3 regions of the Stenotrophomonas rhizophila genome follow, and region 3 is predicted to be linked to each of the others. Evidence: predicted binding sites of a transcription regulator. Region 3 holds the regulator's gene; each other region holds the start of a gene.
The links. The regulator FliA, encoded in region 3, starts transcription of late flagellar genes. The targets are predictions, from matches to a motif close to TAAAGTTTNNCNNNCNNNGGCCGATAA.

Region 1 (3,271 bases), 1.0 Mb from region 3:
CGATCCGAAGCAGAGCTATTGGGTGACGCTGGGTGCCGATGACCAGGTGTGTTGGCTGGATCGGGCCGAACAGCCCCCACAATTGCTGGATCGAGAGCCGGACACCTCGTTCTGGCAGCGCGCCAGCGCCCGCGTCATCAGCTGGTTGCCCTTGGAGTCCCAACTTTAGGAGCAGCCACGCAGGGCGTGGCGCTACGCATCGGCCGACTCGTCCGCCTCCAGCGTTTCCACCGCGCGACCATGCAGGCGGCGCCAGATCCACTGCAATGCATGCGCCGGGGTGTCATGCAGCTGCTCCAGCAGCGCCAGCGCCTGGGCCTGGCTGATCCGGCCATGCCGGCACAGCAGGCTGGCCGATGCCCCGGCACGCGCGAAGCGCAGGCTGGCCGCCAGCCCACCGCCTGTCGCATCGGCGTCGCGCAGCAGCGCCTGGTGCACCGAGGGCGGCAGTTCCCAGGCCGCCGCGATGCGGCTGGCCACCGGCAGGGTCCAGGCATCCAGCAGGGTGCTGGCCAGCTGCGGTGACGGCAGCACGGCCTGTTCACGGGCAACGTCCAGCAGGTGTCGCATCACCAGGGCCGCGCCAAGGCCCTGGGTCAGCCCCATCCACTGCGCGGCGAAGCCGTCTTCATGGGTCACCAGGCGGGCATGATCGGCTGCGGCCCGCGAGGCCAGCAGCGCGTGCTCCCAGACCACCGTTCCGAACTGCGGAAAGGCGTCGCTGTGCAGTTGCATCACCGGTTGCACCAGCACCGCGCTGATGATCTGGCGGATGCCCTCGGTACCCACCAGCGTGACCGCACGCTGCAGGCTGTCCACCGGCTTGGCCTGCAGCCGGTAGACCGGGCTGTTGGCGATGCGCAGCAGGTTGCCGGTCAGCACCGCATCCTGGCTGATGATCGAGGCCATGCTGCGCGCCGAGGCGTCGCTGTCGTTCACGGTCTGGATCAGCTGCGGCAGCAGCTGCGGCCGCCGCGGCAGGTGCCGGGCCGACCAGTCCTGCGCCTCCAGCGCTGCCGCCACCGCCGCCAGCAGGGCCGCGTCCTGCGCGACGGTGGCCGGCGCGCTGCCGCTGCCCGGCTGCAACGCCAGTGCGTGCAGGCCGGCCTGCAGCACCTCGTCCGCATCGCCAGTGCAGGGCTGAGTCGGGGTCGGCGGCTGCGGCTGCGTACGGGCCCGGCCGCCGGTACTACCCGGCGCCGGTCCCGCCTCCGCCGGGCGGCGATACCAGCCCCACCCCAGAAGTGCCACCAGCAGTACGCCGGCCCCCGCCACGATCGCCATCATCGGGCCGCGCCCCTGCCGGTGTGGCACCGCACCCGAATTGTCGCCACTGCACCCACGTGTTCCGTCCTGGCTTGCCGGTACTGCGCACCGTTGCCACGGCATCGGCCCGGAACGGGGCAACTTTAGCGGGCAATGGTCACCCGGCCCTGACAACACCGTCCGGCGGAATGCACTAGAATGGCGCCGCGCGACCCGTCCTGACCAACCGACGACGTCGCTTTTTTTGTTTTACACCCACCTTTTGCTGGTGCGTTTGCCGGCGTTTGCCGTCGTTCGCAGCATCGGAGTCACCATGTTATTTGAAACCCTCGAAACGTCCGGCCATGAACAGGTGGTGTTCTGCCACAGCCGCGATGCCGGTCTGAGGGCCATCATCGCCATCCACAACACCACGCTGGGTCCGGCGCTGGGCGGTGTGCGCATGCGCCCTTACGCCAGCACGGACGACGCGCTGGCCGACGCGCTGCGGCTCAGCCGCACGATGACCTACAAGAACGCGCTGGCGGGCTTGAATGTCGGGGGTGGCAAAGCGGTGATCATCGGCGACCCGCGCAAGGACAAGACCGAAGTGCTGTTCCGCGCGTTCGGCCGCTACGTGGATTCGCTCGGCGGGCGCTACATCACCGCCGAGGACGTCGGTACCGACGTCAATGACATGGAAAACATCTACCTGGAAAGCGAGTACGTCACCGGCGTGCACCAGGTGCACGGCGGCTCGGGCGACCCGGCCCCGTTCACCGCCTACGGCGCGCTGCAGGCGCTGATGGCGGCCATGCAGCACAAGCTCGGCCACGAGGAAGTGGGCAAGGTCAGCATCGCGGTGCAGGGCCTGGGTCATATCGGCATGGAACTGGTGAAGCTGCTGCGGGATCGCGGCGCCAAGCTGTTCGTCACCGATCTGGACCCTGCGCTGGTGGAGCGCGCGGTGACCGAGTACGGCGCCGAGGCGGTCAAGCCCGATGACATCTACGACGTCAACGCCGATGTGTTCGCGCCGTGCGCGCTGGAAGGGGCGATCAATGCGCAGACCCTGCCGCGCCTGAAGTGCAAGATCGTCTGCGGCACCGCCAACAACCAGCTCTCCACGCCCGAGATCGGCGATGAGCTGCATGCCCGCGGCATCCTGTACGCCCCGGACTATGCGGTGAATGCGGGCGGGGTGATGAATGTGTCGCTGGAGATCGACGGCTACAACCGCGAACGCGCGATGCGCCTGATCCGCAGCATCTACCACAACCTGGGCCGCATCTTCGCGCTGTCCCAGCAGGAAGGCATTGCGCCGCAGCGCGCCGCCGACCGCATCGCCGAAACCCGCATCCAGTCGATCGGCAAGCTGAAGATGCCGTTGGGCCGTGCGCGCCCGCGACTGGGCACGCTGCGCGGCGGGTGATCCCAACGGGCAGATGAAAAAAAAGGGCGCGATCAACTCGCGCCCTTTTTTGTTGCCTGTCGCGCCTGGATCAGAACGCGGCGGAGTACCGCAGCGCGACCTGGCTGAGGTCGCCTCGCGGGCCGAAGCGCTGGTCGTAGCCGAACGAGAGCTGCGAGTTGCGGGTCAGCCAGGACTGCACCGACAGGCCGAACAGGCCGCCGGAGCGGGCCGGCTGCAGCCCGGCCACCGGCGCCCAGGCATCCACGCCCACGAAGCTGGCATCGAAGGCCAGGCCATCGCTGGACAGCGTCTGCTGCCACTCGGCATAGCCGCGCAGCGACCAGCCACGCAGGCGCGTTTCCGCGCGCAGGCCGGCCAGCGCTTGGCTGCGGCTCGACGCGCGGCGGTCCGCACGCAGGCCGAAGCCGAAGCCGCCGTCTTCGCTGAAGCTGTCGCTGTCCAGGCGCGCGTAGTCCGCACCGAGGTACGGCGTCAACGATGCCCCGGCACCGCCGAAGCGGTAGCCCGATTCCACGCTGGCGGTGCTGAAGTTGCCGCCGTAACGGGCATTGACCCCGTACTGCCCCGCGCCCAGCAACAGCTGGCGGTCGA
Region 2 (3,271 bases), 2.0 Mb from region 3:
GACCAACGGTCGTGATCTACCAGGTCGTTATCGACTGTCAGTCGATACGCACAACCCTTCAACGGAACGCTGCAACCGCCTCGGTCAGGCCTGCTGCCTGCTGCTCGAGCTCGCGCGCGGCGGCGCTGGCTTCTTCGACCAGCGCGGCGTTCTGCTGGGTGGCCTCGTCCATCTGCACCACCGTCTGGTTGATCTGGTCGATGCCGGCGGCCTGCTCCTGCGACGCCGACGCAATGCTCGCCATGATCTCGCTGACCCCCGCCACGCTGCCCACGATTTCCTGCATGGTGTGGCCGGCGTCCTGCGCCAACCGGGCACCATCGGCCACCTCGCTGACCGATGCATCGATCAACTGCCGGATCTCACGCGCGGCCTCGGCCGAACGTTGTGCCAGGCTGCGTACCTCGCTGGCCACCACCGTGAAGCCACGGCCCTGGTCACCGGCGCGCGCCGCTTCCACCGCCGCATTGAGGGCAAGGATGTTGGTCTGGAAGGCGATCCCATCGATGACGCCGGTGATCTCGCCAATACGCTTGGATGCGCCGTGGATGCTGTCCATGGTGCTGACCACGCGCCCCACCACGGCGCTGCCACGCTCGGCCACGTCCTGCGCCCCACGCGCGAGCGTGCTGGCCTTGTGTGCATGCTCGGCGTTCTGTCGAACCGTGGCCGTAAGCTCTTCCATCGAAGAGGCCGTTTCCTCCAGATGAGCTGCCTGCCGCTCCGTACGGGTGGAGAGGTCATGGTTGCCACTGGCGATTTCCTCAGCGCCCAGCGCGATGGCGCCGGCACTGCGCCGGATGCGTTCGACCATGCTGCCCAGCTGAATCGCCGTCGCATTCGCATCGCGCTGCATGGCGGCGAACGATCCCTCGTAGTCGCCCTCCATGCGCTGTCCCAGATCACCCTCGGCCAGGGCCGACAACACGCGGCGAAGATCGCCGACGGTGCTGCCCACCCGCTCCAGCAGTTGGTTGATGCCGGTGGTGAGGCCATCCATGAAGGCGGCACCGCTGTCGGCGCGTGGCAGGCGCCGGTCCAGGTCGCCGCGCGCCGCGGCATCGACGATCTCGGCCACGGCCGTCTCCAGCACCAGCTCCTGGGTACGGTCGTGCCATTCCACGGCGAAGCCGACGCGCGCTCCGGCCGCGTCGAACATCGGGCTCACCACCTGGGCAAAGTGCACGTGTCCGATCCGCACGCGTCCATGGTGGGTGGCCTGCAGGGTGTCCAGGATGGCGCGGATACGATCCGGGTCGGCGTGGAAGCGATGGATGCTGGTCCCCACGAGGGTGTCGGCGTCGAAATCCGGAAACGCCTCGCGCAGGGTGGCCTGCTGGTTGCGCAGCAGGCGCACCACGGCGGGGTTTACATAGCGGATCACGTGGGACGCATCGGCAATCATCACCGCCGTGTGCGAGACCTCCAATGCGAGGCGCAGGGTGGCGTCGGCCGCAGCGCCGGCATGCTGGCGAGTGCAATGCGCCTGCAGCTGCGAATGGCCTGCTGATACGCGCGCCAGCTCAGCGCGCAGCGCGTCCCTGCTGCGCCGCACCCGCGGCGCCAGTACCACCAGCGCGCCGGTCGCGATCGCGATGCCAAGCACGGTGACGGCCTGTTGTTGCCAAAGGGCGCCGGCGAGTCCGCCAACCAGCCCAGTGGAGAGCAACCCTGTGAGGATGCGCTGCCCGCGCGGGTGCGGGTGCAACGCAGGTGGCAGCAGCATGGCGTCGGGTGGACGTGAGGAGGGGTGGGGAATGGCAGACATGACAACTCCAGAGGCAATTCGAAACGGAACGTCATCCGCTGAAACGCGGACGAACGGATGCGAGGCCCGGCGACCCAGCGGCGGAAGACCTTGCACAGACGTGGATGGGGGAGAGCACTCCTTCCTTGGAAGCCGGATGACACGCGGCTTCGCAGACGGCGGAGCAAGCGACGACACAGGCACGCTGCGCGTGCCTGCTGCATCGGTATCGGTTGGCGTCGCTGGAAGTTGAGTGCGACAGGGTGTCGCAGCGGTCAGCCGGCGAGGAAGCGCGTGATCACGTCGGCCACCAGTGCCGGGTGCTCCATGTGCAGGTGATGGGTGCCGGGGAATACATCCAGGCGGCCGTCGCGAAGCAGCTTGATGCGTTCACTGCGCAGCGGCTCGGGGTAGTACGACTGTGCCGGCGTCGCGTAGATCACCTGGGTGGGGCATTCGATCGCCGCCAGCAGGTCGTCGATCTGCGCTTCGCTCAACCGCATCGCGGTGGGCAGCATCAGGCGCTGGTCGCTGCACCAGCTGTAGCCGCCTTCCACCGGCATGACGCCGCGTTCAACCAGCAGGCGCGCGCAGGGCTCGCTGAGCTGGTTGGCCATCATGCGCGCGCGTACCGGCGCGGCCAGATCGGAAAACACGCGCAGCTTCTTCGATGGCAACGCGCGCACGGCGCGTACATGCTCGCGAAGGCGCTGCGCGGTTTCATCTTCCGGCCCGCGCAGGCCGCCGAGCGCTTCAATGGCGATCAACCGCTCCACGCGATCGGGCGCGGCGGCAGCGGTGAGGCTGGCAATGCCGGCGCCCATTGAATGGCCGAGCAGCGTAAAGCGCTCCCAGCCCAATGCATCGGCTACGTCGAGCACATGGCAGATCGCGCCCGGGGTGTTGTACTGCGTGCCCGGCGGCATATGCGAGCTGTGGCCGTGCCCGGGCAGGTCGATGGCCACCAGGTCCAGCCCGGGCAGTGCTGCGGCCAACGGCACGAAGCTGGCGGCGTTGTCGAGCCAGCCGTGCAGCGCCAGCACACGCGTGCCTGCCGTCGGCGTCGAACGCAGGCCGGCCACGCGGGTGCCCGCCACCGGCAGTACAAACGGTTCGAGCGTCATGCCAACGCCGTGATGCTCAGCCGCGACAACGCCAGCGCGTGCGCGGGATCGGCGTTGAGGCAAGGGATGTAACGCATCTGCGCACCGCGCGCGGCGACGGTTTCGGTGAAGCCCATCGCCACTTCTTCCAGCGTTTCCAGGCAATCGGTGGCGAAGCCCGGGCAGACCACGTCGATTTGTTTGACGCCGCGCTCGGCCATCGCCCACAGCGTGGGTTCGGCATAGGGCTGCAGCCACTTCTCGCGACCGAAGCGCGACTGGTAGGTGAGCTTCCACTCGCCATCCGCCAGGCCGAGTGCCTGCGCGATCGCCTGCGCACTGGCTTCGCAGCGCTGCGGATAGGGGTCGCCGGCATCGGCGAGGCGCTGCGGAATGCCGTGGAAGGAAAACACCAGCTGCT
Region 3 (3,271 bases):
CCCGCAGATCCGCACGCTGCTGGTGCTGCCGGCCAACACCAGCTTCGGCGACATGGACGAGGTGGTCCGCCGCTTCAGCGGCGCCAACCCGCAGGGCGTGGTGCTGAGCAAGCTGGACGAGACCGGCCGCTTCGGTACCGCGCTGTCGGTGGCCGTCGACCACCGCCTGCCGATCACCTGGGTCACCGACGGGCAGGACGTTCCCGAAGACCTGCACCGGGCCAGTGCAGCCAATCTTGTACTTCGCCTTGAAGATTTGCGCCGCGCGGCCGATATGCCCTGCAACCCGGAGTTGAACCATGCCGTCGCGTGAGTATGAAAACCTGACCAGGACCTTCCCGTTGTCGGCCACCCGCAGCCAGCCGCTGGGCCCGGTCCGCACCATCGCCGTCACCGGCGGCAAGGGCGGCGTGGGCAAGACCAATGTGTCGGCCAACCTGGCCGTGGCGCTGGCCGACATGGGCAAGCGCACGCTGCTGCTGGATGCCGACCTGGGCCTGGCCAACATCGATGTGATCCTGGGCCTGCAGCCCAAGCTGACCCTGGCCGACCTGGTCGCCGGGCGCTGCACGCTGGATGAAGTGATCCTGGAAGGCCCGGGTGGCGTGCTGGTGGTGCCGGCCGCGTCGGGCCGCCGCCACATGGCCGAACTGCAGCCGGCCGAACACGTGGGCCTGGTCAACGTGTTCTCCGAACTGGAACGCGATCTGGACTTCATGGTGGTCGACACCGCCGCCGGCATCACCGACGGCGTGCTCACCTTCTGCCAGGCCGCCCAGGACACCGTGGTGGTGGTCTGCGACGAACCGGCCTCGATCACCGATGCCTATGCGCTGATCAAGGTGCTCTCGCGCGAACGTGGCGTGGACCGCATCCAGGTGGTCGCCAACATGGTGCGTGATCCGAACGAAGGCCGCGTGCTCTACGAAAAGCTGAGCCGGGTCTGTGACAAGTTCCTGGCCGATGTCTCGCTGAACTACCTGGGCTGCGTGCCGCAGGACGACTGGTTGCGCCTGTCGGTGCAGCGCCAGCAGCCGGTGGTGAAGGCCTACCCGTCCAGCCCGTCGGCGCAGGCGATCGCCGAGATCGCCCGGCGCACCGCCCGCTGGCAGGCCCCGACCGAGCCGCGCGGCGGCGTTGAATTCTTCCTGGAACGCATCCTCAAGCAACGCGGGGTGACCGCATGAAAGGCGCCGCACAATACAAAGAGGTGCAGCGCGCCGCTGCCAACGAGTGCATTGCCCAGCACTCGGACCTGGTCCGGCGCATCGCCCACCACCTGGCCGCACGCCTGCCGGCCAGCGTTGAAGTCGACGACCTGATCCAGGCCGGCATGATGGGCCTGATCGAGGCCTCGCGCAGCTACGACGCCGACCAGGGCGCCTCGTTCGAAACCTACGCCTCGATCCGCATCCGCGGCTCGATGATCGACGAGATCCGCCGCGGCGACTGGGTGCCGCGTTCGGTGCACCGCCGTGCCCGCGACGCCGCGTCCACCATCCGCCGGCTGGAGCAGACCACCGGCCGCGCCGCCAGCGCCACCGAAGTGGCCGCCGCGATGGACATGCCGCTGCCCGACTACCTGCGCCTGATGGAAGACGCCGCGCGTGGCCAGGTGCTGAGCCTGGAATCGCGGATCGAAGACCAGGGCGAGCTGGATACCGTCGCCCAGGGCGGCCCGACTCCGCAGCAGGTGCTGGAGCGCGGCGAATTCGGCCGCGAGCTGGGCAATGCGATCGGCCTGCTGCCCGAACGCGAACAGCTGGTGCTGTCGCTGTACTACGAGCAGGAACTGAACCTGAAAGAGATCGGCGCGGTGCTCGGCGTCAGCGAGTCGCGCGTCTGCCAGATCCATGGCCAGGCAGTGCTGCGCCTGCGTGGCCGACTGAAGATCTTCGAGGCGGCCGACGCCGGCCTCGAGAACACTTGATACCGAGGAAAGTGCTTTGAACAAGAACATGCGTATCCTGATCGTCGACGACTTCTCGACCATGCGTCGTATCGTCAAGAACCTGCTGGGCGATCTGGGCTTCACCAATACGGCCGAAGCCGAGGACGGGCATGCCGCGCTGGCCCTGCTGCAGAGCCAGTCGTTCGATTTCGTGGTCACCGACTGGAACATGCCGGTCATGACCGGTATCGACCTGCTCAAGGCGATCCGCGCCGACGCCAAGCTCAAGACCCTGCCGGTGCTGATGGTCACCGCCGAAGCCAAGCGCGAGCAGATCATTGAAGCCGCCCAGTCCGGCGTGAACGGCTACATCATCAAGCCGTTCACCGCCCAGACCCTGGAAGAAAAGCTCGGCAAGATCTTCGAGCGCCTGGCGGCCAGCGCGTGATGGAAACCCTTCGCGACAAATCGGCGCTGGTGCAGCGCCTGCAGGATGCCCTGGCCGCGCTGGAAAGCGGCGACGAAGCCGGCTGGCGCCGGGAAATCGACGCCCTGGCCGCGCTGCGCACCCAGCCGATGATGGCCGGGCTGAACCGCCTTGCCCGCGAACTGGGCCAGGCGCTGGGCGAACTGCCCACCCTGCCCAGCGAAGCCGGCGAGCTTGACGATGCCTGCGCGCGCCTGGACCACGTGGTGGCGATGACCGAACAGGCCACCCACCGCACCCTGGACCTGGCCGAGGAATGCCGCGCGCTCACCGAGCAGCTGCGTGCCAACGGGCTGAGCCCGGACCAGGACCAGCAGCTGGACCGCATCCGCCACAACCTCACCGAGATCGCGCTCACCCAGAGCTACCAGGATCTCACCGGGCAGATCATCCGCCGCGTGGTGGGCATCGTGCGCCGCGTGCACGAAGGCTTCGGCGCGCTCGGCCTGCCGCCGCCGGACGACAGCGCGCACAAGCGCGACAACGGCCTGGCCGGTCCGGCCGTGAGCGGCCTGGACCGCCATCAGGTGTCACAGGTCGACGCCGACGACCTGCTTTCCGATTTGGGGCTTTGAAACCATGAGTGCTGTTCCAGACGACATTGCTGCAGACTTCATCCTCGAGGCCCAGGAGATCCTGGATCGCCTCGGCGAACAGCTGGTGTCGCTGGAGCAGTCGCCCCAGGACAGCGACCAGCTCAACGCGGTGTTCCGCGGGTTCCACACGCTCAAGGGCGGTGCCGGCTTCCTGGGCATCCAGGCCATGGTCGAGCTGTGCCACGCCGCCGAAGAAACCCTTGGCATGGCCCGCTCGGGCCAGGCCGTGCTGCAGGCCCACCATTTCGACGCCGGCCAGCAATCGCTGGATTACCTGCAGTCGATGCTGGATTCGGT

Region 1: the regulator FliA is predicted to act here: its motif matches at 1,386-1,412, upstream of BAY15_RS13870 (HDOD domain-containing protein).
Region 2: the regulator FliA is predicted to act here: its motif matches at 1,974-2,000, upstream of BAY15_RS18650 (methyl-accepting chemotaxis protein).

The regions. Positions count from the first base shown of each region.
Region 1 is NZ_CP016294.1:3,089,313-3,092,583, forward strand. It holds gene BAY15_RS13865 (phospholipase D family protein) at 1-169, shown strand, start outside; gene BAY15_RS13870 (HDOD domain-containing protein) at 193-1,287, opposite strand; gene BAY15_RS13875 (Glu/Leu/Phe/Val dehydrogenase dimerization domain-containing protein) at 1,580-2,677, shown strand; gene BAY15_RS13880 (S8 family serine peptidase) at 2,748-3,271, opposite strand, start outside.
Region 2 is NZ_CP016294.1:97,162-100,432, reverse strand. It holds gene BAY15_RS18650 (methyl-accepting chemotaxis protein) at 59-1,768, opposite strand; gene BAY15_RS00345 (alpha/beta fold hydrolase) at 2,023-2,871, opposite strand; gene hemH (ferrochelatase) at 2,868-3,271, opposite strand, start outside.
Region 3 is NZ_CP016294.1:2,081,845-2,085,115, reverse strand. It holds gene BAY15_RS09415 (AAA family ATPase) at 1-313, shown strand, start outside; gene BAY15_RS09410 (MinD/ParA family ATP-binding protein) at 300-1,187, shown strand; gene BAY15_RS09405 (RNA polymerase sigma factor FliA) at 1,184-1,930, shown strand; gene cheY (chemotaxis response regulator CheY) at 1,947-2,339, shown strand; gene BAY15_RS09395 (protein phosphatase CheZ) at 2,339-2,953, shown strand; gene BAY15_RS09390 (chemotaxis protein CheA) at 2,958-3,271, shown strand, end outside.